Magnetococcus marinus MC-1: one gene and its partner. The protein of the gene in region 2 binds, or shares a complex with, the protein of the main gene of each other region. Links are inferred from orthologs where the notes say so. Each region holds a gene or a part of one and is shown on either strand. Other genes may lie near its edges. The genes, in order: MMC1_RS17845 and uvrB.

What was found.
Region 1: the proteins of uvrB (region 2) and MMC1_RS17845 are in contact, whole or in part, in a crystal structure (PDB 7EGT), measured with the Thermus thermophilus proteins. The link is inferred for Magnetococcus marinus MC-1 from one-to-one orthologs. Residues at the interface, in WP_096411307.1 of Thermus thermophilus: Glu23, Leu25, Arg26, Asp27, Gly28, Glu29, Arg30, Phe31, Arg55, Glu326, Asp327, Phe328, Glu379, Ser382, Gln383, His398, Gly400, Arg401; in WP_096412145.1 of Thermus thermophilus: His654, Arg656, Phe657, Gln666, Asp668, Glu669, Lys680, Arg681, Leu682, Ser683, Lys685, Tyr686, Ala687.

Annotation. Positions count from the first base shown.
Region 1 is NC_008576.1:4,349,796-4,353,042, forward strand. Bases 200-3,126 are described here. They hold MMC1_RS17845 (ATP-dependent helicase), read left to right. Parts: upstream 200-615; coding sequence 616-2,637; downstream 2,638-3,126. Other genes in these bases: MMC1_RS17840 (chloride channel protein), read left to right, coding at 200-513; trmFO (methylenetetrahydrofolate--tRNA-(uracil(54)-C(5))-methyltransferase (FADH(2)-oxidizing) TrmFO), read left to right, coding at 2,707-3,126. In the rest of the region: more of MMC1_RS17840, read left to right, coding at 1-199; more of trmFO, read left to right, coding at 3,127-3,247. UniProt on the Escherichia coli protein: A helicase with DNA-dependent ATPase activity. Unwinds DNA duplexes with 3'-5' polarity. Translocates on single-stranded DNA with 3'-5' polarity. Initiates unwinding more efficiently from a nicked substrate than double-stranded DNA.
Region 2 is NC_008576.1:834,739-838,004, reverse strand. Bases 73-3,018 are described here. They hold uvrB (excinuclease ABC subunit UvrB), read right to left. Parts: upstream 2,587-3,018; coding sequence 559-2,586; downstream 73-558. Other genes in these bases: MMC1_RS03570 (pyridoxal phosphate-dependent aminotransferase), read left to right, coding at 2,691-3,018; MMC1_RS03580 (c-type cytochrome), read right to left, coding at 73-362. In the rest of the region: more of MMC1_RS03580, read right to left, coding at 1-72; more of MMC1_RS03570, read left to right, coding at 3,019-3,266. UniProt on the Escherichia coli protein: The UvrABC repair system catalyzes the recognition and processing of DNA lesions. A damage recognition complex composed of 2 UvrA and 2 UvrB subunits scans DNA for abnormalities.

The DNA of each region.
Region 1 (3,247 bases), 3.5 Mb from region 2 along the record:
AACCAAGTCTATCGCGATTCGGTCTACACCAAAGCCTTACGTACTAAAAATATTGATCTCTGGTCCGGACGAGAATCGGGACTGCTGCGCCATATTCCCGTGAGCGCCATCATGAAACGCACCTTCGAAATGATCCCCGACAGCATGAATATTCGCGATCTTAAAGAGAAAATACATCGCACGCAGGAGGAGAATTTTCTGGTGGTCAATGAGCAAGGCGATCTAAAAGGTATTGTCTCCTTTCAGGATATCCGTGGGGTGGCCTTTGAGCAGGGGTTAGAGGATTTGGTGCTGGTGCGCGATATTGCCACCCGTGAATTGATCACCGTTACCCCCAGCGATAACCTTTATGATGCCTTCCGCCGCATGGGGTCGGGCAATGTGGAACAGTTACCTGTGGTGAGTGAGGATAACCGCTCGCAGGTGCTGGGCATTATCACCAACCATGATGTCATCCAAGCCTACAACCAAGCCCTGCTGGAGCGTGAAGCCGAACGGGAACTCAACCGCTAATCGCCCACCTTGCCCTAGCCTATCCATAAACACAAAGGGCGGCTGCCCGCCAGCGTGGGCAACCCCCTTTCACACCTTCCGCCACCGCGAGTCTGTTCAGCCATGGATCATCCCACACTGCATCATCTCAACGCCCCCCAGCGGCAAGCCGTTACCACCCTGGACGGCCCCCTCATGGTCTTGGCCGGGGCAGGATCGGGCAAAACACGGGTATTGACCCGACGTCTGGCCTGGATTATCCAACAGCAACAGGCCTCCCCTGAAGAGGTGCTGGCGGTGACCTTTACCAATAAGGCCGCCAAAGAGATGCGGAACCGGGTTCAGGCGTTACTGGGTTTGGATGCCCCCGCCCAGGCCCACCGCTTCTGGATTGGTACCTTCCACGGCATGAGCGCCCGCATGCTGCGCCAATACGCCGACCGCCTTGGCTTTGAGCGGGACTTTACCATTCTTGACAGCAGCGACCAGGAGCGCCTATTTAAACGGCTCTGTGAAGAGTTGGGCTTTGCCGATGCCTACTGGACCCCCAAGCGCCTAACCCACACCATTGGACGCTGGAAAGATGATGGCATTCGCCCCCAGGATTTAACCGATCGGGAGATCCGTAAAGCGTGGGAACGGGCGCGTATTCAACAGATGTACGAACGCTACCAGCAAGCACTGCTGCAAAGCAATGCCATGGATTTTGGCGATCTGCTGCTGCACTGTCTGCAATTGTGGCAACAGGAACCGGCCATCTTGGCGGCCTTTCAGCAGCGCTTTCGCTATCTGTTGGTGGATGAGTATCAAGATACCAACCATGTTCAATACCGCTGGATCTGCGCTCTATCAGGGTTGCACCAAAACCTCTGTGTGGTGGGGGATGATGACCAATCCATCTACAGTTGGCGGGGGGCACGTATTGAAAACATTCTCAAGTTTGAAGAGGATTTCCCTCAAACCAAGATTATTCGTTTGGAACAAAACTATCGCTCCAGTGGCAATATCCTTAAAGCCGCCAGCGGCCTGATCAACCACAACAAGGGCCGCATGGAAAAACAGCTCTGGACCGAAGATGCCCAAGGCGATGCCATTCACTTCTACCAAGCGGAGAATGATGAGGATGAGGCACGCTTTGTGGCCTCGGAAATTCTCACCCTCTGCCCCGCTGGGGATTATCAACAGGCGGCTATTCTGGTGCGAACCGCTCGCCAGACCCGCTCCCTGGAAGAGGGTTTGATGCGGGCGGGTATTCCTTATCAGGTGGTGGGGGGGCTGCGCTTTTTGGATCGCGCCGAGGTGCGCGATGCCTTGGCCTATCTGCGGGTGGTGGCCTCTAACCGGGATGATGTGGCCTTTGAGCGGGTTATCAATCTCCCCAAGCGTGGCATTGGCCCAGGTGCCCTGCAATCCCTGCGGGAGATTGCCAGCCAGGAGCGCTGCTCTTTGCTGCATGCGGCCCGCTTTGCGGTCGAGAGCAACACCATGAAGGGGGCTGCGGCCAAGGGTTTGGCAGCTTTTATTCAGCTCATTGAGCACGCTCGCAGCATGCTCGCCGACGATATAACCCCCGCTGAGATGCTCACCAAACTGTTGGCCCTAAGTGGCTACCGGGATTATGTACGGGATCTGGAAAAGGGCAACGACCGTATCGACAACCTGGACGAACTGCGTAATGCCCTGGCCCGCACTGAGAGTTTGCAACTATTTTTGGAAGAGGTTGCCCTTGCCACCGACCTCCAGGATGGCGGACCAGTTGCCAATCGGGTGGTGATCTCCACCCTGCATGCCGCCAAGGGGTTGGAGTTTCCCTGGGTGTTTCTGGTGGGGGTCGAAGAGGATGTTATGCCCCATAAACTGGCCCTCACCGAACAGCCGGAGATCGGCTTAGAGGAGGAGCGGCGCTTGGCCTACGTTGGCATGACCCGCGCCAAACAGCGGCTTTATCTCACCATGGCGCGTCGTCGATGGCTCTTTAATAAACCGGTTATGCCAATTAAGTCCCGTTTTTTAAAGGAGCTTCCTCAAGAAATTTTAGAGGATCGTGGTTTTCGTGTGAGCAGCCGACGCGGTGCCACAGGCAGCTTGGCGGGCCTGCCCGGTGGATCATTGCACCACCAGAAGGTGCGCTTTCCGTTACGTTAAGCCGGTACGAATAGCAGGCTCTGGGGGGCGGGTGGCCCCCCACTACATTGAATGAGGCGTGTAACATCCATGGCTAAAATAACCATCATTGGTGCCGGTTTGGCGGGCTCTGAGGCCGCTTGGCAGCTTGCCCAGCGCAATATTCCGGTACGTCTGTATGAGATGCGCCCCCACACCATGACCCCAGCCCACCAGACCGATCATTGCGGCGAGTTGGTCTGCTCAAACTCCTTGCGCTCCGACGACCACAGCAACAGTGCGGTGGGTCTCTTGCACCAAGAGCTGCGCGGGCTGGATAGCTTAATTATGCGTTGTGCCGACCAACATCGGGTGCCCGCTGGTGGTGCGTTGGCGGTAGACCGCCACGCCTTTTCCGCCGCCATAACCGAGGCCCTTGAGCAGCACCCCCTTATTGAGTTGATCCGTCAGGAGATCGTCACCCCGCCTATGGAAGAGGATGGGTATACCATCATCGCTAGCGGACCCCTCACAGCGGGCGGTCTGGCTCACTGGATTGAAGCACAGGTGGGCAAACGCATGGCCTTTTTTGACGCCATTGCCCCCATCGTCAGCCACGATTCCATTGATTTTAGCAAAGCCTGGAAACAGT
Region 2 (3,266 bases):
TTAGCAGCCGTTATACCCACGATGCCGGTAAAATGTTTACCCTTGGCATAAGCACCCTCTTTACCCATACCGTCCCAGCCATGGCACTCCTTACAGCGCCAGCTATCTTTAGCCTTGGCCTTGCCGCTGCTGGGGTAAGCCGTGTGGGCGCCTTGGGGCGGCTTTTGATCCAGCTCCTTGTACCAACTATCGTACAACCGCCCACCCCGCGCGATGGAAGAGAGCATGGCCGCCTCATCCATAACCCCCTGCTGGCCCTCTTCTGCCTGAACAAGGGGGGTCGCCAACAGCCCTAGCAGGCCACATAGAACCGCCACCCCCAATTGCACGAATCTCTTATTAACCGCTTGAACCTTATGCATGCCACCCTTCCCCTTCGTCATATACCATGGATTCATCCGCCGCCCTGTGGGTCGTGGAGCCATCCTTGAGCGCCACCACGCCATGAACCACCCGCACCGCATACCAGCATATCTCAACTTTTTGCACAAGTACATGCCTGCACGACTGGATTCATCAAAGTTGTTTTCGTTTTCCTCTCCCTGCACCCGCCTCGGTTTAGAGCAGGGAGGCCTTCTCCAGCGCGATAATTTGATCGCGGAACAGGGCAGCCTGCTCAAAATTGAGCGCCGAGGCGGCGTCATGCATCTCTTTTTCCAAGGCTCGAATACGTTTTTCTAACGCCTTGCCGTGCAGGGGCACCACAGGCTCTTGCAAAGCAGCCACCTGTTTACCCCGTCCTTTGGCCGCTGATTTCGATGTGCTATCGCCACCGGTCATCTCCCCCATCAAATCGGCGACACCGCGCACCACCGACTGCGGGGTAATATTATGCTGCTCATTATAATGCTGTTGGATCGCCCGCCGTCGATCGGTTTCGGCTAAGGCCCGCTCAATGGAGCCAGTGCGTTTGTCCGCATAGAGGATGACCCGCCCCTCTACGTTGCGGGCGGCCCGGCCAATGGTCTGTACCAGTGAGGTTTCCGACCGCAAAAAGCCCTCTTTATCGGCATCCAAAATCGCCACGAGGCCCACCTCAGGAATATCCAACCCTTCCCGGAGCAGGTTGATGCCAATCAGTACATCAAACGCCCCCAACCGCAGATCGCGGATAATCTCCATGCGTTCAAGGGTGTCGATATCCGAGTGCAGGTAACGCACCTTAATATCCAGATCCACCAGATAGTCGGTTAAATCCTCGGCCATCCGTTTGGTCAGGGTGGTAGCCAACACGCGATAGCCGGTGGCAATGACCTTTTTGATCTCGTGGATCAGATCATCCACTTGGTGCTCCACCGGGCGAATCTCCACCGGGGGATCCATCAAACCAGTAGGACGGATGATCTGCTCCACCACCTGCCCTTGGGCCTGTTCCAACTCCCACAGGGCGGGGGTGGCCGACACATAGATGGTTTGAGGACGCATCTGCTCCCACTCTTCAAACTGCAAAGGACGGTTATCCATGGCCGAGGGCAACCGAAAGCCATACTCCACCAAGGTGCTTTTGCGGGAGCGGTCGCCGCGATACATGGCCCGTACCTGAGAAACGGTCACATGGCTCTCATCCACAAACAGCAGGGCATTCTCGGGCAGATACTCAAACAGGGTGGGTGGCGGTTCACCGGGTTGACGGCCCGTTAAAAAGCGGCTGTAATTTTCAATGCCGGTGCAGTAACCCAACTCCTGCATCATCTCCAGGTCCTGGCGGGTGCGGTTTTCCAAACGCTGGGCCTCCAACAGGTAGCCTTGTTGGTTAAAGCTCTCCAGCCGCTCTTTAAGCTCGGCCTTAATTCCCTCCACCGCCCGCACAATGGTAGAACGCTGGGTCACATAGTGGCTGGCGGGAAAAAATGAGGCGTGGGGGGCTGGGCCAAAATTCTCCCCAGTCAGGGGGTCAACCTCGCTAATGCGGTCGATCACATCGCCAAACAGCTCCACCCGGATGGCACGGGCATCCTCATGGGCGGGAAAAATCTCCAGGGTATCGCCCCGCACCCGAAAGGTGCCACGTTGAAAGTCAATATCGTTGCGCTGGTACTGCATGGCGACCAATTTACGCATAATCTCCCGCTGCTCAATCTCTTGCTCCACCTCTAATTTAAGGGACATGGCCGCATAAGATTCCGGCGAGCCCAAACCGTAAATGCAGGAGACCGAAGCGACAATAATCACATCTTGCCGGGTGAGTAGCGCCCGTGTGGCGGCATGGCGCATGCGGTCGATCTGCTCATTGATGGAGGAGTCTTTTTCGATAAAGGTGTCGGTGCGGGGCACATAGGCTTCGGGCTGGTAGTAGTCGTAATAGGAGACAAAATATTCCACCGCATTGTTGGGGAAAAAACTTTTCATCTCGCCATAGAGCTGCCCAGCCAGGGTTTTGTTATGGGCCAAGATCACCGCTGGGCGCTCCAAACGCTGGATGATATTGGCCATGGTAAAGGTTTTACCCGAACCAGTAACCCCGAGTAGCACTTGATCTTTTCGCCCTTCGCGCAATCCTGCCACCAATTTTTCTATGGCCTGGGGCTGGTCCCCACAGGGTTGGTAGTCAGAAATCAGCTCAAACTTTCTGTTCTCATCGCGCATGGGGGGGCTCCGCTGTTGTTACCAACAAGGGTATTGAAAGCGCTGGGCAGGAGGCGTATAAAGAGCGGGTCATCATCTTATAACATCTTGGAGTTTCGTGAATCATGGGTATTTTGTCAAATCGTGTTGCCAAAGTAAAACCCTCAGCCACACTGGCGGTTACCGCCAAGGCCAAGGAGTTAAAGGCAGCCGGACGTGACGTCATCGGGCTGGGTTCAGGCGAGCCCGACTTTGACACGCCCGATCACATTAAACAAGCCGCCATTGACGCCCTGAACGCTGGCTACACCAAATATGTGGCCGTAGCGGGTACGCCAGAGCTGCGTCAGGCCATCGCCGATAAATATAAGCGCGAGACCGGCCTGGACTACTCCGCCGAGCAGACCGTGGTGACGGTTGGTGGCAAACAGGCGTTCTTCAACTTGGCCCAAGCCACCCTTAACAGTGGGGATGAGGTTATTATTCCTGCGCCTTATTGGGTCTCTTATCCTGACATGACCCTGCTGGCGGATGGCACCCCTGTGATTGTGGATACCCAGGAGAGCCATGGTTTTAAGATCACACCTGCTGAGTTAGAGGCGGCCATTACCCCGCGCACCAAGTTTGTGGTGCTCAATTCGCCCTCCAACCCTACGGGTAACGCCTACAGCATTGCCGAGCTGCACGCTCTGGCCGAGGTG